4 regions of the Lysinibacillus sp. NPDC097287 genome follow, and region 4 is predicted to be linked to each of the others. Evidence: riboswitches for the same ligand, from Rfam matches in the RefSeq annotation. Region 4 holds a riboswitch; each other region holds the start of a gene.

Region 1 (6,129 bases), on a different contig from region 4:
ACCGAAGCAAATACAAAAATGATGATGACTCCTGCATAAGAACCGATATCTCCTGAAAAAGGTAGGAGATTCAAGAATCCAGGCCCCAATGCTAAACCTAAGAAACCAGCCATTAAACTAGCCGGAATAAAGTTCCTTTGAAAAAATTTAATTTTCGATCGCATAAACATACTTATAAAGATAAGTATACTGGCGAGCGTAAAATCTACCAATAGTGTATAGAACGTCATAGACCAATCCCCTTTATCTAATTAAAGTGTTAAAAAATTATCTGATTTTGTAACTGTAGCAGGTGGAGCAACGTCCAATCTCTCTTGTGTAATACCAAGAATATCTTCTGGTTTTACCCACGCTCTATTTTGAATAGCACTCGTTTCTTCATGTGTCAGATACCCTTTATAAGCTGTTAGACTTCTTCTTAAAAACCCATCTTTTATACAAGCTTTCGTGACACCTGAATTTAGAATAGATCTAAGGTGGCCTAATACCGAAGCTGCATATGCTACAGATGTTGAATTTGCAATAGCGCCAGGAATATTGCCTACACAATAGTGAACAACACCATTTTCAATATAAGTTGGATTATCATGAGTAGTTTCACGGAAGGATTCAATCGCCCCTTCAGTATCATTGCTAATATCCACAATGACTGACCCTTTTTCCATTAGGTTAAGCATATCTCGATCGATTAAATAGTCCTTACTTCCTTTTGGCCATTTCACACAATTTATGACCATATCAATTTCCGGAAGCAATTGTTTAATATTTTGTTTCGTTGATAGTTGAGTGTTTACCTTTTCATTGTATATCTGTCCGATTTCTCTTAATGTTCCGATATTTATGTCCATAACGGTACACCAAGCCCCTAAAGAATGTAGTACTTGTAATGAAGATTTTCCGACTATACCTCCGCCGAGAATAAGGACCTTCATGCCAGGTGCTCCAGCTAATCCACTTACAAATTTCCCTTTACCTCCATTAATTGTGAGCATTGCTTGTAAGCCCATTAAAGCTCCTTGTTTACCTGCAGCTTCACAGTTTACTGAGCCAAATCTATGTGAATCTTCTGCAGTAAATGCAATACATTTGCTGTCTAGAATAGCTTGGACCTGTTCTTCATGAGCTGCTGGATGGATGCATGTGTAGATAATTTGATCTTCTCTCAGTAATTTGTACTCAACTTCTTCAATTTCTTTGACCTTAGCTAAAAAGTCGCATCGTTCGTACATTTCCTCTAATGTTTCTACAATTTCTGCACCTTGCTCTTCATATGCTTCATTACTAAATCCAGCCAAGACTCCAGCATCTTTTTGCACAAGAACCGTATGACCATCACTTATAATAGTCCCTACTTCTAACGGCGTTGCGATTACACGGAACTCGCCCACTTTTATGTCTTTCAATACACCAAAAATCATTTTCTTTCCTCCTCAGTTTTCATGTGTTTAACAACACCTTACTCAGTTAACACCAGCAGTGTTTTTCTGAATATAATCTTGATTTACACCTCGTTACTTAACGCCAAGGTGTCACCACTTTATTCCTCACTTGCTAAAATGTTTAATTCTTATTCTAGCATAAAGTTTTAATTTTAAAGTTCAATAGATTCATATTAATTAAAATTTTTCATATAAACAGACTTTTATTGATAAATAAATGGTATATTATTGTTTATTTTACTATTTTTAATAGAACCCCATTGGGACCTGCCCGAGAAATCATAGTGATATGGCGACTTCTCACCTCTTTTTTCAGTTTCCGAGCTTTATGCTCTAGCTGATTACCTTTTATTTCATTCACGTTACTAGCTTCCCTCCTTTTTAGAGGTAAAAAAATACCATCACAAAACGATGTGATGGCTAAGAGAATCCCTCTGTTCTTTAAAACACGATAGCACAACACGTCGACTAAAACGTGACAGTTCTGTTCCTTTCGGAGACAGCCCCAGCATGAAGTTTTCAAGTCCCTTCACACTTCGGCGATATTTCCTTTCAGCTAATTTCATCAATGCTTGTCATTTCCATTAGCGTACTCTTAAATAACGCGACCTCTACCTCAATACAAACATGAGGCATATATTTATTAAATTTATGATGTGGATAAGCTTAACATATACACTTTTATATTTCAATACGGGTTAAAATATTCGTTATTTTGCGAACTTTCTACTATTTCTTAAGCATGGTAAAATAAAAATCCACCTATTATGTTTTGGAATGTATATTCAAATACCCAGTTGAAAGGATTCTACACAAGCAGTACTACTATAAAAATCTCCATAACTAGAATGGCAAAATGTTATTCCATTAAATCCTTTGTGCCTAATTATCTACGCTAAAATAGATGAATCAATTATTCCTAAATTCCTGTAACCGGTATGGTAATGCTACATGGAATTACTTTAAAGAAGAATACATGCTGCCCTCCCAATGTCACCATTTTAGTTGAGTTAGAACAGCATCTTTCACTTCCCGTTTTTTAACCTATTAATAACATCTTCTTTTACCCTATGAGATTTGAATACTGAATTATATAACTGAATAGAATAGAATAGAGCTTTTTATGTTCCCATCAGAAAAAGAAGATAAAGAATCCCGTAAATAGGGAGTGCAATTGAAGTCATTATATACACTGTCATTTCGCCTGTAGAAAGTTTTCTTTTCCACTTAGTTAGTTTAAGTTGCCTACGATAAATCATGCTAGAAATCAATATTATTACAAAGGCTAAATCCTTTAGGTCCTCTAAAAAGGGAATCAAATAATTAGCTCCTTTAGGGTTTTGCACTATTTTCCTCCTACTATATTAAATGACTAAATAGCAAAAAAGATTCTCATATTTACTAGTATTTTAATGACAGCAAAGTATATTTTCAGTTCCTAAAGTAGCCTTACTTCACTCAACATTCATAGTAGATTCACCCAATAGTGTAACTTTAAAATAATTAGATTATTTATTACTTTTAACCTTGATTTCACTGCATAAAAAAAGCCATCGTTTTGATCAAAACGATGGCCCTCTTCTACTATAAAAAATGGTCAAACTTTTTTACAAAGCTACACATTCTAAATTTACATGTTTCCCTTATTCTACAGTCACCGACTTAGCTAAATTTCTCGGCTTATCAACGTCACAACGACGGTGTAAGGCTGCATAATAGCTAATCAACTGTAACGGTACAACCGATACAAGCGGTGTTAATAGCTCATTTACTTGTGGAATCACTAGGCGATCGCCGTCTTCATCCACACCAGCCATTGCGATAATACATGGATATGCACCACGAGCAGCTACTTCTTTGACGTTACCACGGATGTTTAGAGATACTGCTTCTTGCGTCACAAGAGCAAATACTGGTGTACCTTCTTCAATCAGTGCAATCGTTCCGTGTTTTAGCTCGCCACCTGCGAAACCTTCTGCTTGGATATAAGAGATTTCTTTCAGTTTTAAGGCTCCTTCAAGGCTAACATAGAAGTCGATATTACGACCGATGAAGAATGCATTGCGTGCGATTTTTAGGTAATCCTCCGCGATATCTTCTAGGACATCTTTAGAGTCGATAATTGTTTGGATACCATTTGCTGCAATCGCAAGCTCTTGTTTTAAATCAAACGTTAAGTCTTTACCTGAAGCCTGTGCTGTTACGTAGGCTGCTACAGCAAGTACTGCTAGCTGTGCCACATAAGCTTTTGTTGAAGCAACAGCGATTTCTGGACCCGCGTGTAATAAAAGCGTATGGTCTGCTTCACGTGAAAGTGTTGAACCTGGTACGTTTGTGATTGTTAATGTTGGATAGCCAAGCTCTTTAATTTTCACAAGCACTTGGCGGCTATCTGCTGTTTCACCGGATTGTGTGATAAAGATAAATAACGGTTTTTCAGATAATAGTGGCATGTTGTAGCCGAATTCACTTGAAATGTGAACCTCTACTGGGATACCAGCCATTTTTTCGAAATATTGTTTACCAATTAAACCAGCATGATAGCTTGTGCCGGCTGCAATAATGTATAGACGATCTGCTGCTTGTAATGCTTGCAAAATGTCAGTATCAATCGCTAATTGACCGTCTTCCACTTCATAAGCTTGAATAATTTTACGGATAACAGTTGGCTGTTCATCCATTTCTTTTAGCATATAGTGAGGGTACGTACCTTTTTCAATATCGCTCATATCAAGCTCTGCTGTATAAGGTGCACGCTCTACTTGTGTACCATCTAGTTTTGAAATTTGGACGCTTCCTTTGTGTACAACTACGACTTCTTTATCATGTAACTCCACGAATTGATCTGTAACTTGTAGCATTGCCATTGCATCTGATGCAACAACGTTAAAGTCTTCTCCCACACCAACAAGTAGTGGTGATTTGTTCTTAGCTACAAAAATTGTGTCAGCCACTTCTGCATCTAAAAGAGCAAGTGCATAAGAGCCGTGTAAAAGTGATAATGTCTTGCGGAACGCATCTACTGTTTCAAGACCGTCCTTCACGAATAATTCCACTAATTGCACGATGACCTCTGTATCTGTATCAGATTTCATCGGAATACCTTTAAGATACGTCTTTTGTAAAAGGTGATAGTTTTCGATTACACCATTGTGTACAAGCGTAAAACGTCCTGATGCACTTTGGTGAGGGTGCGCGTTTAAACGGTTTGGCACGCCATGTGTAGCCCAGCGTGTATGGCCAATACCAGTGTTTGCAGCAACGTCTTCGTCGACAGCTTCACGTAAATCCGCAATTCGACCCTTTTCCTTGAAAATAGTGACACCATCTTCATGGCGTACGGCAATCCCCGCAGAGTCATAACCACGGTATTCTAATTTCTCTAAACCTTTTAATAAAATTTCCTTAGCGTCTAATTCGCCAATATAACCTACAATTCCACACATAATTTGTATCCTCCGATATCATTCATAATGGATGCAATGACAAACTAAGCTTTAACTGATCAAATTTTTTCGTGTGGCCACAAATAAGCATCCATTTCTCTTTAAACAGAAATGGACATAAACAAGTGAGCACAAATCAACCACATTCATCTCTTATGAATGATTGGTCATTTGATAGCTAAAACATCGTATTATCTTTTGCATTTATTATGCCTTTCTTTATCCTCTGTCTATTCAATCACTTGAATGTTTTCAAGATAAAAAATGACGATCGGGCAACACGACCGGGAGGCATCCGCCGAATTTTCGATAAACCTCCACCTCGTCTGCTGAGAATGCATTTTTCGTCCAATTTTCTCAGCTCAGGCGCTATAATTGTTTTCCTTATGACGCTTATATCCTATCCTCCTTAGCGCATTTACACTATTGTATGTTACGTAACGCTAGTTCCGTTCCAATAGCATTTCCATCATACTTAAAAGTGGTTCATTAGTCAAATAGATCCTTCGAATTCTGGATTTCGCGACCATTTCCCACAAGAAATGGCGCTACTTTTCAAGAAAAAAGTCGATATTTCCCAAGCAATATTTCGCTTTGATATAGTGTATTTTCTTTTTTGCAATATAAAAAAAAGCCACTATCCAAAAATTTTGAGATAGTAGCTTTATAAGTATTCACATAGTTTCTTGTAATAATTTTACGATTTCGCGATTGAAGGCTGGTAAATCCTTTGGTGTGCGGCTTGTGACAAGCTGCTTTTGACAAACGAATACTTCCTCATCATGAAATTTAGCACCTGCGTTTTCAAGGTCAACTTGTATCGATTTATATCCAGTGGCATCTCTACCTTTTAACGTCTTAGCGGTAATCAGTAACTGTGGGCCATGACATATTGCAAAAGTCGGTTTCATATCATCCATAAACGCCTTGACGAATGCCACTACACGATCATCCGCTCGTAATATATCTGGAGAAAAACCACCTGGAATAAACAAGGCATCAAAATCAGACGCTTTCACTTCATCGATTCCTTTATCAATTGTTACCTTTTCTCCGTGCTTCCCCTCAACCACTTTACCCGCTTCTATATCGATTGTAATAACCTCATGTCCCGCTTCTTTTAACGCTTTTTGCGGACTCGTCCACTCAACATCTTCGAACATATCAGTAATTACTGTTGCGATTTTAGCCATATCAACTAAACACTCCTTATTTCATAGGATACCTTTGTTATGCCCCTATCT
Region 2 (6,129 bases), on a different contig from region 4:
ATGATTTGATTTCTGCTGTACGCATATCTTGTGCTACGATACCACGACAAACGCCGTCAGGATCGATAATTACACCAAGGAATTCCCAATGCTCGTACTTATTTACTAAACCAGCTACTTCGTGAGAACGAACTTGCTCATCTAGTGCGTATAATAATTGTTGACCAGTTGTTGCACCAGAGAATGCTGTACGGTGCATTAATGTACCACCGAAACGACGGAAGTCAAGTAAACCTTCTGGCGTACGGTTGAACATAACACCCATACGGTCCATTAAGTGGATAATACCAGGTGCTGCGTCAGCCATTGCTTTTACTGGTGGTTGGTTCGCTAAGAAGTCCCCACCGTATACTGTATCATCAAAGTGAATCCAAGGAGAATCCCCTTCACCTTTAGTATTTACTGCACCATTAATTCCGCCTTGCGCACATACAGAGTGTGAGCGCTTTACAGGAACTAATGAGAATAATTCAACTTCAGTACCAACTTCAGCTGCTTTAATCGTTGCCATCAGACCGGCTAAACCGCCGCCGACAACAATTACTTTGCTTTTCGCCATGATTATTTCTCACTCCTCTTTAAAAATTGCAAAAATTGCATAGGTTGCTAACTTGCTTCTATACTATTATACGAAAGCTAGAATAGCAGCCACACCAACTACACTTAGAATTACGAAAAGAATGTTTGTTACGTATGTAGCGATCTTTTGAGACTGAGGAGATTGTGTAATACCCCAGCTTACTAGGAATGCCCATAAACCATTTGTTAAATGGAATGTTGCTGATAAAATACCAACAATGTAGAATCCAAGCATCAATGGATTTGCAACGATTTCTTCCATCATATTGAAGTTTACTTCAGTACCAAGCGCTTTTTGAATACGCGTTTGGAAAATATGCCATGCGATGAAAATCACTAAGAATACACCTGTAAAACGTTGCAAAGAGAACATCCAGTTACGGTATGTACTAAAACGACCTGTATTAGGTGCAGCTGTAAATGCGATGTATACACCGTAAAATGCATGGAACATTAATGGAATATAAATAATTACCCATTCCATTAATAACAGTAGAGAATGCGGAATTAATTCCATCATCCCTGTTGAGTTATTGTAAGCTTCTTCACCGCCAACAGCAGTGACATTCAATGACAAGTGGAACACTAGGAACAGACCTACTGGAATGACACCAAGTAGAGAATGTAAGCGTCGCCATAAAAACTCTCGATCTTTCGACAAGACTGTTACCCCCCTTAGTACTTAAAATATCACAATTAAATAGTCACCATTTTGTAAATGATAGTTCATTGACTGTGTATTTCATCATGGTACAATATTATGACATGTTTATTGTACTCTCAAGAGCAACAAGCGTCAAGGTAACTTGGCGTTTTTCGCATACCTCAATAAATCAATATTCCAGTACATTACGCTCGTTTTTTGCTCGAAAAAACAATCATTACTTAATCATTATAGAATTATACGAAAATTCTAAGAAAGAAGGCTTTATATGCTAAATAATCCAGTAAATACAATCTCTTCCTTTGGTTATGAATTAATTCGTGATCATGTTCTATCTTCAATCCTAGGAAAACATGAGGATGACGTCCTTTATTGGGCAGGAAAAGAGCTGGCACGCAAATTCCCTTGTAAAAGTCAAGAGGAAATGCTCGCATTTTTCAACGATGCGAGCTGGGGAACACTATCAGTAGCCAAAGAATCGAGAGATGGTCGTATTTTTCATTTAACGAGTGACCCACAGTTTTTACAAATTAACAATCGTAGTTTTAGACTCGAAGCGGGCTTTATAGCAGAGCAAATCCAACAAATGCAAGGCTATTTAACTGAATGCTATGACGAAAAGCACGATAAACAACAACTTGTCAACTTCACTGTCAAATGGGATGTCAAAGAGCGTATCTTAAATACTATTCCTAGCAAATAATCAAAAAAGGAGTGACACTGACCTAATTGGAAAGTGGCACTCCTTTTTATTGTAACTGTATTTGTCTTTCCGTTAATAATACTTCGATTAACGCAATAAATGTCTCTAAAATATAGATAAACTATTTTATTATCGTAAAAATTAGTTTTCATCAATTTTATTGAATATAAAAAGCTATTATACCGTTTGAAGAAATAATAGCCTTAATGTTATGCATGTAACGCTTCTTCTAAATTGAATTCCTCATGTAGTACATTTGCGGCACGAATCATATCATCTTGTGGCACAACTACGGATACTTTAATTTCTGATGTACTCACCATTTTGACAGGTATGTCCTCTCTACGTAAACAGTCGAACATACGGGCTGCAACACCTGGATTCGATGCCATCCCCGAGCCGATAATAGATACTTTCGATAAACCAATTTCAAAATCTGCAAAGCTAAAACCTAGCGATAATTTACTATCTTCAAGTACGCGTAGGGCATCTGCAAATTCATCCTTCACAATTGAAAATGAAACAGATGGCTTCACACCATCAATAATTGCCTGCACGATAATATCAACATTAATGCGATTTTCAGCAAGTGTCGTAAACATATCTGCTAATGAGGCATTTGAATAAGCATCATACCCAACAGTTAAGCGAATGATATCCGATTCAAAGGCCACCCCACGTACTAATAAATTTTTCTCCATTTCAACTTCCTCCTTCAACAAGGTTCCTTCTACATCCATTACACTTGAACGAATAATAACGGGCATTTGGAATTTTTTCGCTAGCTCCACCGCCCGTGGGTGTAAGATATGTGAGCCTAGATTAGACAGCTCTAACATTTCATCATAAGAAATCTCTTTCAACTTTTGAGCTGCAGGTATATGGCTTGGATCAGCTGTATACACACCGTCAACATTCGTATAGATATCTACTCGTTCAGATTTAAGGGCCGCGGCTATCGCAATCGCCGTCGTTTCAGCACCACCCTTCCCTAGCGTCGTAATATTCTGATCTTCATCGATGCCTTGTTCACCGGCAACAACCACAATTTCACCTTGTGCAAAATGCTCTTCAATACGCTTTACATCAATGTTTTCAATACGTGCATTATGATGAACAGCATCCGTCTGTACACCTGCTTGCCAACCTGTTAAAGACACCGCATCATAGCCCGCTTCCATTAGTGCCATCGCAAATAACGCACTCGTTAATTGTGAGCTCGTTGATAACAATACATCCAACTCACGCTTGGACACATCGTCTGATAACTCTCTCGCCATTGTTGTTAAATCCTGCGTCGTACGTCCCATTGCCGCTGCTACAACAACTACATCATAACCTCGCTCCTTTTCAGCAATTACTTTTTTCGCCACCTCTTGGATACGCTCTGTCGATGCAGTCGCTGGTCCACCGAATTTTAATACGATACTTCCCATCTGTCATTCCCCCTACACATTCTCGATTCGTTTGAACACAAAAAAAGACAGCCTTCACATACTGTGAAGAGCTGCCTGCAACATGTACAATTTATTAAAGCTTGCGCATGTGTGATAGCTCTCCGAAACATAAAGATTCGACAGTCTTACATCTCTTAAATGCAAAACCAGCACGACATCGGAAACAACGATGCCCTACTTCGGCAAGCTCCCCTTTCACACATTATCAGCGGATTTGTTCATCCTCTAATGGGCTACTATTGAATCTTGCACCTCTATCATCACTAAAATAGTGACTATTTAATTTATTTAATTGACCTTACCTTAGCACATGACTAGTCCTTTGACAATGCTTCCTGCTGAAAATACGTATAGATGTTACTTGCTAGGTTGGCTGGCATACCCGCTTCTTGTAGTTCAAGCTCATTTGCCTCGCGAATTTTCTTGACCGAGCCAAAATGTTTAAGTAGCTGTTGTTTGCGCTTTGGCCCAATACCTTCAATTTCATCCAGCACAGACTGTATGGCATGTTTTTCGTGCTGCTGACGTAAAAAAGTAATCGCAAAGCGGTGTACCTCATCTTGAATACGTTGTAGTAAATAGAAGCCATCACTTGTCCGTTTCAACGCAATAACTTCCGGTGGCTCACCAAATAATAGCTGTGACGTATTATGCTTATCATCTTTTGCTAAACCGGCAATTGGAATCGATAATCCGAGTTCATCTTCTAATACTTCACGTGCGACTTCGATTTGCCCTTTCCCTCCATCAACTAATACTAAATCAGGCAGCGGTAAGTTTTCTTTTAGCACACGAGTATAACGACGGCGAATAACTTCCTGCATCGCTCCGTAATCATCATGTTTGGCAGCAGTTCGAGTTTTGTACTTACGATACTCCTTTTTAGCAGGCTTACCGTCAATAAACACGACCATTGCCGACACAGCATCCGTACCATGCATATGACTATTATCAAATGCTTCAATTCGTAGCGGCGCAGCAATCCCCATTGCTTCACCAAGTGCCTCACAAGCGCCAATTGTTCGTTCTTCCTGTCGCTCAATAAGCTGAAACTTTGCCTGCACTGCGATTTCTGCATTCTTCGTGGCTAAGTCGACAAGCTCTTTTTTCTGCCCACGCTTTGGCGTTAGCACCTTCACATCAAGTAACTCTGTTAAAATCGCTTCATCAATAGCTTGCGGAATGAATATTTCCTTTGGCTTGATGTGCTCCGGCTTTTCATAAAATCGACCGACGAACGTTAAAAACTCTTCCTCTGCATCTCTGTATATTGGGAATATAGATACATCACGCTCAATGAGTTTACCTTGACGAACAAAAAATACTTGCACACACATCCAACCTTTTTCAACTGCATAGCCGAATACATCACGGTTTGTCGTATCACTCGAAACAATTTTCTGCTTCTGCATTACTGTATCGATATGTGTAATTTGGTCACGAAATTCCTTTGCTCGTTCGAACTCCAAGTTTTCCGCCGCTGCAAGCATTTTCTCTTCAAGCTCTTTTTTTACTGCCTCGACACCACCATTTAAAAACTTCGTCATTTCCTCTATCATATCCGTAAATACTTGCGGCTCGATATCTTTCACACAAGGCGCCAAGCATTGTCCCATATGATAATATAAGCAAACCTTTGATGGCAGCTGAACACATTTCCTGAGTGGGTACAAACGATCGAGCAATTTTTTCGTTTCACTAGCCGCATAGGCATTCGGATAGGGTCCAAAATATTTCGCCTTATCTTTTTTGACTTTACGAGTCGTAATCAAGCGTGGGTATTTTTCATTTGTAATTTTCAGGTAAGGGTATGTTTTGTCGTCCGTCAGCATGATATTGTATTTTGGATCATGTAATTTAATGAGATTCAACTCTAGAATAAGTGCTTCTATATTAGACGATGTGACAATGTATTCAAAGTCCTCGATTTCACTGACAAGTCGTTGTGTTTTTCCCTCATGCGTTCCAGTAAAATACGAGCGCACACGATTTTTCAGCACTTTTGCTTTACCGACATAAATGATGGTGCCTTGCCTGTCCTTCATTAAATAGCAGCCAGGCTGATCTGGTAATATTTCAAGTTTACGTTTGATTAAATCATTCATCGCCTACCTGCCTCCTTCACATTTCCTACTATTATACAATGTAAAAAAGCCAAGCACATCCTTAGATGGCCTGGCTCAGAAATATCTAGAATATTAAGCGTGTTTTGCGATGAAAGCTTCTAACGCTTCTTTTGGTTGGAAACCAACTGTTTTGTCGATTACTTCGCCATCTTTGAATAATAATAATGATGGAATCGACATAATTTGATATTGTGCAGCAGTACCTTGGTTATTATCCACGTCTACTTTCACGATTTTAGCAGCACTACCTGCAGCGTCAAGTTCTTCTAGAACTGGCGCGATCATTTTACATGGTCCACACCAAGTAGCCCAGAAATCTACTAACACTAAACCTTCTTTAACTTCTTCTTGGAAATTCGCGTCTGTTGCATGTACAATTGCCATTTGAAATCCTCCTTAAAACTAACTATGTTTGTAGTATAGCACGTTCAAAATACCTTGAGCGAACAATCTGCCTGGATTGTATATTTTATCCTAAAGCTCTGAAAAATAAGAGAGAAATGTCGAAAAATAGGCGTTTTGATTAAACCATTTTAATCACCACTATTAAAGTGGGAGGTTGATTTCCACTACGAGATGCTCGCTTTCCGCAGGCAAGCA
Region 3 (6,129 bases), on a different contig from region 4:
TGTATCAACTGAAGAAGGACTAGTTGTCCCAGTTGTGCGTGATGCTGACCGTAAAAACTTCTCTGAAATTGAAGATTCAATTGCAGACTTAGCGAAAAAAGCACGCGACAAAAAATTAGGGCTAAGTGACTTATCGGGTGGTTCATTCACAATCACTAATGGTGGTGTATTCGGTTCATTAATGTCAACACCAATTATGAACGGTACACAAGCAGCTATCCTTGGTATGCACTCTATTAAAAAGCGTCCTGTTGAAGTAGATGGTGAAGTAGCAATCCGTCCAATGATGTACTTAGCATTATCTTATGACCACCGTATTATCGATGGTAAAGATTCTGTAGGTTTCTTGAAAACAGTTAAAGAGCTTCTTGAAAACCCTGAAGATTTATTGTTAAATTCATAATTTTAAGTTACAAAAAAGCCTTACGAAACTATCTTGTTTTGTAAGGCTTTTACTTGCATTAGAATTTAATTCAGAGAGTTCTGCCAATAGAGTTTTAATTATTACTATATTTACACAAATGATCATCTTCACAACCCATGTGATAAGCGCAGATAATTTTAGGTGTAATATCAAATACATTTAATGGTGTGAATAGGTTTGAAAGCTTAGTAAGCCTTATGGGGACTAGAGAAGTTGTAAGGAAACTACTCTGTAATTTACATGTGGTTTAATATTTTGCATAAGCATTAAGTTAATAAATTGGCTCGTAAAGGAACTTGGATTGAAAAAAGAAGACAAGCTAAACTACATTGTTGATTTAGATAATTGTAGTAAATATAATTCTACAAGGATTTTACAAAAAGTTAACCTGTTATCAATCGTTATCAAAAATATAATAATTATTCATTATTATTTTATCAATAGTCAGAATAATGACGAAATTATCTTGACTTAAATGTCTACTCTATAGTAGTATCTATGTATCAATTAAATATTTTCACCTCACGTTCTGTGTGAGGTAGAGGCGCGATATTTATTAGTTCATTGTTGAGTATAAGCAAGCGAAGACGCAATGAAGAAGGAAATGTCGCCGAAGTATAAAAGGAGCTCGTACTTTTATGCTGGGCTTGCAATAAATAGTTGCAGGACTGTCCTAGTAAATATAATTCCAGTTTACTAGGTTGTGCTATCTCGGAAACATGGAAGTTATAGTGAGGATTTGGGCAACTGTTGATAACGTACGACCTAAGTTCTAAACTTGGGTCGTTTTTTCATATAGTTGCTTTTATTTTTTTACAGAAAAGGGGAGATTTACATGAAAAGAAAATGGCTATTATTCATGTTGACAGTAATGACTGCAATTATGCTGGCTGCCTGTGGCACTGGCGACAAAAAAGAGGAAACAACAGGTGGAAGTGCTACACCTGAAGAAGGCGGCGAGTTCCGTATTGGGATGGAAGCAGGGTATGCTCCGTTTAACTGGACACAACAAGATGATTCAAATGGTGCAGTCAAGATTGCTGACAATGCTGAGTATGCAGGTGGTTATGACGTTCAGATGGCGAAAAAAATCGCTGAAGGCTTAGGAAAAGAATTAGTTATCGTAAAAATGGAATGGGACGGCTTAGTACCAGCCCTACAATCTGAAAAAATTGATGCAATTATTGCTGGTATGTCTCCAAACGAAGAACGTAAAAAAACAATTGATTTTACTGATAACTACTATACTTCTGATCTAGTAATGGTTGTGAAAAAAGGTAGTCAATTTGAAAATGCCAAGTCAATTAAAGACTTCTCAGGTGCTAAAATTACAGCCCAGTTAAATACTTTCCACTATACCGTGATTGACCAAATTGAAGGTGTTGAAAAGCAAACAGCAATGGAAAGCTTCCCTGCGCTTCGTGTAGCGCTACAATCTGGTAAAATTGATGGTTATGTATCAGAACGTCCAGAGGGGATTTCAGCGCAAGCTGCAAATGAAGAGTTCACATATGTAGCGTTTGAAGAAGGTTTTGACGTAAAACCAGAAGATACATCAATTGCAGTCGGTGTTCGCAAAGGTGATGCAAGTATTGAAAAAATCAATGAAATATTAAAAGGTATTCCAGAAGAAGATCGTCAACAAATTATGGAAGACGCAATTTTACAACAACCTGCAGCACAATAATCTGAAGATGCACGGGCTACATTGGTGGTCCGTGCAGTCTTTTACATAAGACGAACAACAGTCGTTGTTAGGAGGAACTACATGAGTTTTGAATGGATACTTTCAATTATAGAAAACAACTGGCAAATGTTTTTACGAGGGGCGTATTATACGCTACTAATTTCTACAATTAGTACAATTATTGGTGCATTTATCGGATTTTTTATCGGAATTATGCATACCATTCCTACGCGTAAAAAGAACGTTAAGCATTATATTTTAAAGCTTTTCAACTTTATACTGACATGCTACGTTGAATTTTTCCGTGGTACACCAATGATTGTACAAGCGATGGTTGTTTACTACGGATTAGACATGGCATTTGGTATAGATATGCACTTTATTACAGCAGGTATATTAGTAGTTTCACTTAATACAGGAGCGTATATGGCTGAAATTGTGCGTGGTGGTATTGTTTCCATTGATAAAGGACAATATGAAGCCGCTTCAGCAATAGGTATGAATCATTTGCAAATTATGATTCACGTAGTATTACCACAAGTTGCACGAAACATCTTACCGGCTACAGGTAACCAGTTAATCATGAACATTAAAGATACAGCGGTATTAAGTGTAATCGGCGTAACGGAGTTATTTTTCCAAACTAAGTCTATTTCCGGAAATAACTTCCGCTACTTTGAATCATTCTTCGTAGCTTGCGTACTATACTTTATCATGACATTTACTGCATCTCGTATTCTATTGTATGTAGAAAAACGACTTGATGGACCAGATGCATATAAAAAAGAACAGAAAGAAATAGTATAGGGGGACGAACAAATGGCAATCATTCAAATCGAACATTTAAGTAAATCATTTGGACGTAACCAAGTGTTAAAAGATGTGAATTTCCAAGTGCAAAAAGGAGAAGTAGTTTGTTTGATCGGCTCTTCAGGCTCTGGTAAATCCACACTTCTACGCTGTATAAATTTACTCGAAACGCCAAGTGGTGGTCAGATCATTTATAAGGGCGAAAATATTTTAGATGAAAAGCATAATATACAAGAATATCGTACACATTTAGGGATGGTGTTCCAGCAGTTTAATTTATTTAATAATCATGATGTGTTGAAAAACTGTACAGTTGGACAAGTGAAAGTATTGAAACGTTCGAAAGTGGAAGCTGAAAAAGTGGCGATGAAATATTTAGAAGTCGTAGGTATGTCGCAGTATGTCAACGCAAAGCCTCGTCAGTTATCGGGCGGTCAGAAACAGCGTGTCGCGATTGCACGTGCACTGTCCATGAATCCTGAAGTAATGTTGTTTGACGAACCGACTTCAGCGCTTGACCCTGAAATGGTGGGTGAAGTGTTAAAAGTTATGCGTCAGCTTGCCAATGAAGGAAATACAATGCTCATTGTAACGCATGAAATGGAATTTGCTAAGGAAGTAGCAGACCGTGTTGTCTTCATGGATAAAGGTGTCATCGTAGAAGAAGGAGTACCTTCAAAAGTATTAGTAAATCCAGAGCATGAACGTACGAAAGAGTTTTTAAAACGTACTTTAAAATAAACATAAAGAAGGTGAGTCCGATTATTCGCACTCACCTATTTTCTAGAATTCCATTCTGCATATAGAACGAAGCAAATTGCAAACGCAACAGCGATTATGAAAAACCATTGCGGTACACCACCAAAACTCATTTTAACACCTCTTAAAGTTATTGTAACATTATAAATAGATACAGTGGAGTCTAGACACTCAATAAATCAGATGAATGTGTAATTTATTGTAAGTTGATAAGAGCTTGTAAACCACTTTTTTAGGTTAAATATGAATTAGTATGGTTTTTTTCTCCACAAAAGCTCAGAAATCGTATAAAATAGACTATAAGCGGTTAGCTTAGTGCTAGTAAAGAGAGGTAGATATACGATGTTACATTTAAAATGGAAAGATGCACCGACAATTCGTACGGTAACTTGCAAACATACGAATGCATCAAAATATTTGGTGTCAAACGTGTTAACAGTAGGTAAAGAATACGAAGTGAAAAATGAAACGGAAGAGTTCGTTTTCATTATCGACAACACAGGTAATGTTGGCGGTTACTATAAAGACTACTTTGAATGAGTTAAAGAAAGAGCATGTATAGGATAGATTCCTATGCATGCTCTTTTGCGTTGTTTAGGATATCACCTAAAGAGTTTTACTAAGCTTTAATTCTGCTACTTCTTGTAAGAGCTCTTTTTCTTTTTCTGTGGTAGTATGCAGCGTGAATAAATCTTGAAGAGTTGTTTTTAGTTCATGCTGTGTTTCTTTGAATTTTGTTAATTGCACTTCGAAGGAAGGGCTTTGTATAAACCGGTCATTTGCACGGGTAAGTTTTTCTTCTAGCTGAGAATAGTGCTTATCCGCATTCATAGACAGCATCATGGCTAATTGATTTTTCCATAGAGGGATCAGAGTAACAATTGAAAATTCGATTTTTTCAGCGAGAGTCTGATTAGCCTTTTGAATCATTCGGATTTGAGGTGCTGTTTGTAAAACTACTTGCTGCGAAACTTGTAAGTCATAAATGCGCTGATCGAGTCGTTCAATTTGAGCTACAAAGTCATTAAGCTGCTGGATAGCGAGTGGTTGATTATTCATTTGTACGACATCGACTTTAGCTGGTAATTCGACTTCAATCGATTGGTGCTTCTTCATCTGTCCTGCAGCAATAGCAATTGCCAGTTCTTCGAAAAAGTCATTATTATGTGTATAAAGCTGTTCTAACATCTCAACATCATTTAGTAACTGAAATTGAGCTCGTTCTAGCTGTATGCCGATACGTTCGACCTGTATGCTAATGCGTTCAAAATCTGTTAGCGTTTGTTTTAAGTTTGGGCTAGTTTTTCCAAGTAATTTGTTAAAAAATGATGGTTTTTTTTGCTCTAATTCGCTTGGATCCACACGATCGAGTGTTTGCATTAATGTATCTAACATTTGTCCAATTTTAGTAACATCCTTGCGTTTCATTTGTGCCAACATTTGGTCAGCAAATTGAGAAAGGGCACGTTGAGAGCGTTGTCCTAAGGTAAGGACAGATTCAAAATTTGACACATCAATTTGACTAGCGAGTAACAGTGCACGACTTTGTGCAGGTGGCGATAGCGTTTCATATGTTTTCATCGCCTCCTGAGTAGTAGGCGCTACTAAATATGTCTGGACAAGAGGGGACACACCATTTAATGTTTCTAGATTAATTGCCCTTTCTCTATTTACTGTCACTTATTATCGCCTCGCCATTCTAGCTGTTCTTTTTTTCTCGTATTCGAGCGGTTTGCGAACTCTATTTCCATTTGTAGATGGTCAATATCGTTCGAAAGCACATCTTTTAAGTCAATTTGAATAGTATCGTTTAATCCTGTTAATGTTTCACGTGTTTGTGATAGCGTTAATTGGATTTCTTTGTCCTTTACGGGCTGTTTTGTTAGCATCGTATATTTTTCCGTCAATTGCACAGCTGAAGGTAAGTGTGCATAGAAAAACTGTTCCACACTATAAAACTTTTGTGGGTCGGTCTTGACGATTTTGACAATATTTTTTGAAATACGAGTCATTTCAAGTAACTGTTTAAATGTACTAATAGAACGCACACGTAAATAGTTTTGACTTAAAGTTTGAATATGTTTTTGGGCTGTTGAAAGCTGTGATTCAATATGTTGATATTCTTCTTTTGAAATACCTGCTAATTTCATCACTTTCTTTTTCTGATTAATTTTCAGCAACAATGTACTTGCTGTATAAGTTCCGGCGAACAGTAAGCCACCAAGGAAGAATCCTGGGTTTGCTACAATGGCTGCTATTGAGACACTGGAGAGTGATATAAAAAAGCTAATTGTATGTCGTGAGAAAAATTGTCCGACACTAAGCATAGTCTCTTCCTCCTTACTTTAAAAAATATGTCTATCTTTTTATACGTAATGGACGATAAAAGGTTTCATTAGATTTATATCGTCATTACTTAAATTTTACTGCTAAATAGCAAGTTTCTCAA
Region 4 (6,129 bases):
CTGCTTTGGATGCTTCAGTAAGTATAATAAAAGCTCATATTCACGCGGAGTCAAATACACATGCTCTCCGTAATATAAAACATCACGTGTTTGTTCATTGATAGATAATTCACCAAATGCTGTAAGAGTCTCTTGCTCGATTGCTCGCTGTGAAAATCTTAGAGCCGTGCGAATTCTTGCCAGCAACTCTTCAATTTCAAATGGTTTTGTCATATAGTCGTTTGCTCCAAGGTCGAGCCCCTTGACCTTATCCTCTACATCCCCTTTTGCCGTCAACATAATAACGGGTGTATGAGACTCTGTTGCACGAATACGTTTTAACACATCCAGCCCACTCATTTCAGGAAGCATAATATCAAGTAACACCAAATCCCACTTCTGCTCACGATATTTCAGTAATCCATCTGTTCCAGTGTGTGCCATCTCCGCTTCATAGCCCTCAAATTGCAACTCTAGCTGTAACACTCGTGCAATGCTTTCTTCATCTTCTATAATTAAAATCCGATTCGTCATATGGCGTCATTCCTCAGCATTTTCTTTTATCGTAAACTATGCAAGGTATGAAAGTCTAATTAGAAAATGATGAGAAACAGATTGTATCAAGACAAGCTTTACATACATTCCCTCAATTAAGTGTAGATTTTATTTATTTCATTATTTGGGCGAATGACGGTATTTTTCAAACAAGTAGTCATAAAATATAATCAAACTTTCCTCAAGGAAACATTTTTGTGATAACGATACTTTTAATACGGAACGGGGGCGCATTATGGTTTATAAAAAAATTACAAAAACAACAGCAGAGGCAGTTTTGGATGGGGATGTAAAAGGCTGGCGACATATTTTACCATTTCTTGGCCCAGCTTTCATTGCAGCAGTTGCCTATATAGATCCAGGTAACTTCGCAACGAATATTACTGCTGGTTCACAGTATGGCTATTTGCTTTTATGGGTTATCGCTTTTTCAAATTTAATGGCAGTACTCATCCAATCCTTATCAGCAAAACTCGGTATTGCAACTGGTAAAAACTTGCCGGAAATCTCACGGGAAAACTTTTCAAAAAAAACATCTATCTTTTTATGGATACAAGCTGAAGTTGTCATCATCGCAACCGATCTTGCCGAATTTATCGGTGCTGCACTTGGCCTATACTTACTATTTAACATCCCAATGCTGCCTGCAGCGTTCATTACCACGGTTGGCTCATTTGCTATTTTAGAATTACAACGACGTGGCTTTCGTGCTTTTGAAGCCGGCATTTCTGGCATGGTGCTCATTGTAGTGCTAGCATTTGCATTCCAAACTTTTTTAGCACAACCTGATTGGGGTGGTGTGGCAATGGGCGTTCTAACACCTCAGTTTGAAGGCATAGATTCACTATTACTTGCCACAGGAATTTTAGGGGCAACGGTAATGCCCCATGCTATTTACTTACATTCTTCATTAACACAAAGTCGTATTGTCGGTCGTAATGAAAGTGAAAAACGCCGAATATTCCGCTTTGAATTTATCGATATTATGGTTGCGATGATTATTGCGGGTGCCATCAATATGAGCATGCTCATTATTGCAGCAGCAGTGTTTCATACGCAGGGACTTGTGGTAGAAGATTTAGATGTAGCATTTAACGGACTGCGTGATGCACTCGGTCCGCTGGCGGCTATTTCATTTGGACTCGGGTTACTGATTGCCGGTTTGGCAAGTTCTTCTGTGGGGACGCTCGCTGGGGATGTTGTCATGCAGGGGTTTATCCGAAGACGGATTCCACTTTATTTGCGTCGTGCCATTACAATGATTCCACCACTTGCCATAATTGCGTCTGGTGTAAATGCAACTCACGCGCTTGTCTTGAGTCAAGTCATCTTATCGTTCGGGATAGCCTTTGCTCTTGTTCCTCTTGTAATGTTTACGAGTAAAAGAGAAATTATGGGTAGTCTAGTGAATCATAAAATCACTTCCTTCCTCGGCTGGATTGTCGTTGCGATTGTTGTTAGCTTGAATATTTATCTGCTTTGGCAGACGATTTTTGCATAAAAAAACGAGGTGCGTAGATGCACCTCGTTCTCTTTATTTATCCACAGTTAAATCACAGTTTTTCAGTGGAACGATTTTCGTTTTATGTTTTAATTTATAGCCTAACCAGAACGCTAAAAACAATGGAATACCGATGTATGATACGAGCACGCCGTACCAGTCAATCGCACCGCCCATAAAGGCTGTATAGTTTTGACCCAAAACAACAATCATACATACCGTAAAGGCAAATAACGGACCAAACGGGAACAATTTCGCTCTATACGGCAGTAATTTTGGGTCCAATCCTTGTACCTCGAATGCTTTACGGAAACGATAGTGACTAATTGCAATCCCAAGCCATGCGATGAAACCTGACATACCTGAAGCATTCAATAGCCACATATAGACAACACCGTCACCGAAGAATGAGGCAAGGAATGCTAAGCTACCTACTGCTAATGTCGCAAGTAACGCGTAAATTGGAATACCACGACGGCTAAGCTTCATGAAAATTTTCGGTGCATGACCGTCTACTGCAAGACTCCATAGCATACGTGATGCTGCATAGAGCCCTGAGTTACCCGCTGAAAGCATCGCAGTTAAAATAATCGCGTTCATGAATGAAGCAGCAAAGGCAATCCCTAAGCGTTCAAACACTAACGTAAATGGTGATACAGCGATATCTTCAGATAATAAGCGTTCGTCTGTAAACGGAATCAGCATCCCGATTGCAGCAATCGCTAAAATATAGAATAAAATAATACGCCAGAAAACTGATTTTACGGCTTTCGGAATATTTTTACCTGGATCATCTGTTTCACCAGCCGTAACCCCTAGTAATTCTGTCCCTTGGAACGAGAATCCTGCTGCTAGGAAAATCCCGAACGTCGCTAAGAAACCCCCATGGAACGGCCCATCACTAATGAAGAAATTCGTAAAGCCGACCGGTGCTTGTCCACCTAAAATACCAAAAATCATCAGAAAACTAACGATGATGAATACTATTACCGTTGCGACTTTAATCATCGAAAACCAATATTCACTTTCCCCATAGCTTTTTACAGACAATAAGTTAAATGTTAACACGACTGCAATGAACATGACTGTCCATAAAGCAGAAGAACTATCTGGGAACCAATATTTCATAATAAGCGATACGGCCGCGATTTCTGCTGCAATTGTAATCGCCCAGTTATACCAATAGTTCCAGCCAAGTGCAAAGCCTAATGCTGGATCGACAAATTTTGTCGCATACGTACTAAATGAACCGGATGATGGCATATAGGCTGCCATCTCGCCAAGACTCGTCATTAAGAAGTACACCATAACTCCGATTAGCGCATAGGCCAGTAGCGCACCACCAGGACCTGCCTGAGCTATTGCACCACCACTCGCTAAAAATAGCCCTGTACCAATTGTTCCACCAAGAGAAATCATGGTAATATGGCGACTTTTCAATTCTTTTTTCAGTTTCGGAGCTTTATGCCCTAGCTGATTTACTTTTATTTCACTCACGTTAATAGCTTCCTTCCTTCTTAGAGGCAAAAAAATACCATCACAACACGATGCGATGGCTAAGTAGAATCCTCTGTTCTTTAAAACACGATAGCACAACACGTCGATCAAAACGTGACAGTTCTGTTCCTTTCGGAGACAGCCCCAGCATGAAGTTTTCAAGTCCCTTCACACTTCGGCGATATTTCCTTTCAGCTAATTTCATTAATGCTTGTCATTTCCATTAGCGTACTCTTAAATAACGCGACCTCTACCTCAATACAAACATGAGGCATTAATATATTAAATTTATGATGTAATTAAGCTTAACATATACCCTTTTACATTTCAATACGCATTTAAATGTTCAGTATTTTATGAACTTTCTACTATTTTTTTAAGCATGATAAAATGATATAGTGGTTCGAATTATAACTTTTATATCAGGAGGTCTTACTTTGGTAACTCATGAACAATCTACTTCTCCTAGCAAAAAATTAAGCTGGACAGGTACAACATTGTTACTTGTCATCGGTATTATTTTTATCGCATCTACTCTACGTATGCCGTTGACTGCCGTTGGACCATCCATTTCCTTCATTCGTGAAGGGCTAGGTATCTCTAATGTACTTGCTGGTTTATTAACAACAATTCCTTTGTTGGCTTTTGCAGTGGTGTCGCCCTTTGCACCCATTGTGGCACGCAAATTTGGATTAGAATTAACATTACTTTTATCTACTATTTTACTTGCGCTTGGTATCGTATTACGCTCACTTGGCACAACTGAATTACTCGTATTCGGAACGATACTTATTGGCGTTGCAATCTCTTTCGGGAATGTACTAATTCCAGGGCTTCTAAAATTGAAATTCCCTTACCATGTCGGTTTACTAATGGCTTGCTTTACGATGTCAATGAATCTTTCAGCCGGTGTGGGTGCAGGCATTAGCTATCCAGTCGCCAATTCGTCACTGGGCTGGCAAGGTGCACTTGCCCTATCTATTGTCCTTGTAGTCATCACAATACTTATTTGGATTCCACAATTGAAGTTCAATAAGCCTGAACCAACTGTTGCTACTACGAAAGTCCGTATACCGTTGTGGAAATCTCCAGTAACGTGGGCAGTAACTGGCGCGATGGGCTTACAATCTCTACTATTTTACACAACAGCCGCTTGGATTCCTGAAATCTATATAGCTCAAGGCTTGCCAGCTGACCGTGCTGGATGGATGTTCTCGACAATGCAGTTATCACAAATTCCAATGGCTATACTCACACCTATTATCGCTGGCAAAATGAAGTCGCAGCGTCCGCTCGTTTTCGTTTTTACAGCATTTTATTTAATAGGCTTTATCGGCTTAGTTATGGAATGGACAAGCCTTGCTGTTCTTTGGATGGTGTTTTTAGGAATGGCGGGTGGCGCTTCATTTGCACTAGCAATGATGCTCTTTACATTACGAACACGTACAGCTTACGAGGCTGCTGATCTATCAGGGTTTGCGCAGTCTGGGGGTTACTTACTTGCAGCTTCTGGTCCGATATTATTTGGCTATCTACACGATCTATTCGGTGGGTGGGACATCGCTGGCTGGCTATTTATTGTTGTAGTGTTAGTACTATTCGCAAGTGCTATGAGGGCTTCTAAAAATGAATATGTAAATTAGGAGTTACAAAAAGGCATCTCATCTAAATTACGATGAGATGCCTTTACTTGTTAATAGGGTGGCTTTTGATAGAAATAATTCGGTGTGTTGTACACATTCACATACGGCTTGTGGAAAATATGCGTTGATGCTGGTGATAGCGGTGGAATAAGCCAGCTCCAATTACCAGTAAGTTCACGCCCTACCGTTACCTCTGCCTCTTCAAACAGCTTAAACTGCTGTGCCGCGGTATGATGATCAACAATGCTTACACCGTCCTCTTTAAAAGAATGCAATACGGCAATGTTGAGCTCAACAAGTGCACGGTCTTTCCAAAGTGATGATTGCTTTGTCGTATCCAGCCCGAAAATTTTAGCCATAGCTGGAATCATATCGTAGCGATCATGATCCGCTAAATTACGCGCACCTATTTCTGTACCCATATACCAGCCATTAAAAGGCGCAGCCTGAAAATCGATACCCGCCATTTGAAAGCGCATGCTTGAAATAATCGGCACTGCATACCATTTCATACCTAGTGCATCAACCTCATTACGTTCAGGATGACGAATCGACACTTCTAATATATACTCCTGTGGAATTGCAAACATTTGTGGCGAACGCTCATCCACCTGTACAACCAGTGGCAGTACATCAAACGCTGTACCTTCACCTTGCCAGCCAAGCGACTCACAAATTTTTGTAAATGGCACGGAATGCGGGTCACCCACAATGCCCTCTGCAGTTTCATAGCCAGCATATCGTATAAGTTGATGATTCCAAATACGCACTCGCCCCGGTGCAAAAATAGTGATTGTAGGGCGAATTTTACCCTCATTTGTCGCGTATTGAATATGCGCAAGCAACGACTCAAAAATTTCCTGCTCATCTAATATTTCGCGTGCATCTACAACATGAAGTGACTGCCAAAATAAGCGCCCAATGCACTTATTACTATTACGCCACGCCACACGT

Evidence for each region. Region 4 has a riboswitch for lysine ahead of ACIQ2D_RS13425 (amino acid permease). Riboswitches for the same ligand answer to the same signal wherever they lie in the genome.
Region 1: it holds a riboswitch for lysine, as region 4 does, so the genes downstream of both, ACIQ2D_RS11395 (alanine dehydrogenase) here and ACIQ2D_RS13425 (amino acid permease) in region 4, are expected to answer to the same signal.
Region 2: it holds a riboswitch for lysine, as region 4 does, so the genes downstream of both, ACIQ2D_RS11175 (aspartate kinase) here and ACIQ2D_RS13425 (amino acid permease) in region 4, are expected to answer to the same signal.
Region 3: it holds a riboswitch for lysine, as region 4 does, so the genes downstream of both, ACIQ2D_RS09520 (transporter substrate-binding domain-containing protein) here and ACIQ2D_RS13425 (amino acid permease) in region 4, are expected to answer to the same signal.

Annotation. Positions count from the first base shown of each region.
Region 1 covers NZ_JBIWCX010000007.1:16,480-22,608, reverse strand. Annotated here, with positions in the region: gene ACIQ2D_RS11400 (sodium/glutamate symporter) at 1-230, opposite strand, end outside; gene ACIQ2D_RS11395 (alanine dehydrogenase) at 252-1,418, opposite strand; lysine riboswitch at 1,884-2,061, opposite strand; gene ACIQ2D_RS11390 (hypothetical protein) at 2,561-2,785, opposite strand; gene glmS (glutamine--fructose-6-phosphate transaminase (isomerizing)) at 3,083-4,885, opposite strand; gene ACIQ2D_RS11380 (type 1 glutamine amidotransferase domain-containing protein) at 5,560-6,078, opposite strand.
Region 2 covers NZ_JBIWCX010000006.1:221,074-227,202, reverse strand. Annotated here, with positions in the region: gene sdhA (succinate dehydrogenase flavoprotein subunit) at 1-559, opposite strand, end outside; gene ACIQ2D_RS11185 (succinate dehydrogenase cytochrome b558 subunit) at 626-1,240, opposite strand; gene ACIQ2D_RS11180 (YslB family protein) at 1,512-1,946, shown strand; gene ACIQ2D_RS11175 (aspartate kinase) at 2,156-3,382, opposite strand; lysine riboswitch at 3,490-3,668, opposite strand; gene uvrC (excinuclease ABC subunit UvrC) at 3,718-5,508, opposite strand; gene trxA (thioredoxin) at 5,602-5,913, opposite strand.
Region 3 covers NZ_JBIWCX010000005.1:102,868-108,996, reverse strand. Annotated here, with positions in the region: gene odhB (2-oxoglutarate dehydrogenase complex dihydrolipoyllysine-residue succinyltransferase) at 1-403, shown strand, start outside; lysine riboswitch at 956-1,141, shown strand; gene ACIQ2D_RS09520 (transporter substrate-binding domain-containing protein) at 1,260-2,111, shown strand; gene ACIQ2D_RS09515 (amino acid ABC transporter permease) at 2,193-2,918, shown strand; gene ACIQ2D_RS09510 (amino acid ABC transporter ATP-binding protein) at 2,931-3,662, shown strand; gene ACIQ2D_RS09505 (DUF6501 family protein) at 4,023-4,220, shown strand; gene ACIQ2D_RS09500 (toxic anion resistance protein) at 4,287-5,360, opposite strand; gene ACIQ2D_RS09495 (5-bromo-4-chloroindolyl phosphate hydrolysis family protein) at 5,357-6,007, opposite strand.
Region 4 covers NZ_JBIWCX010000008.1:206,926-213,054, forward strand. Annotated here, with positions in the region: gene ACIQ2D_RS13415 (response regulator transcription factor) at 1-513, opposite strand, end outside; gene ACIQ2D_RS13420 (Nramp family divalent metal transporter) at 770-2,035, shown strand; gene ACIQ2D_RS13425 (amino acid permease) at 2,069-3,532, opposite strand; lysine riboswitch at 3,616-3,793, opposite strand; gene ACIQ2D_RS13430 (CynX/NimT family MFS transporter) at 3,970-5,175, shown strand; gene ACIQ2D_RS13435 (nitric oxide synthase oxygenase) at 5,226-6,129, opposite strand, start outside.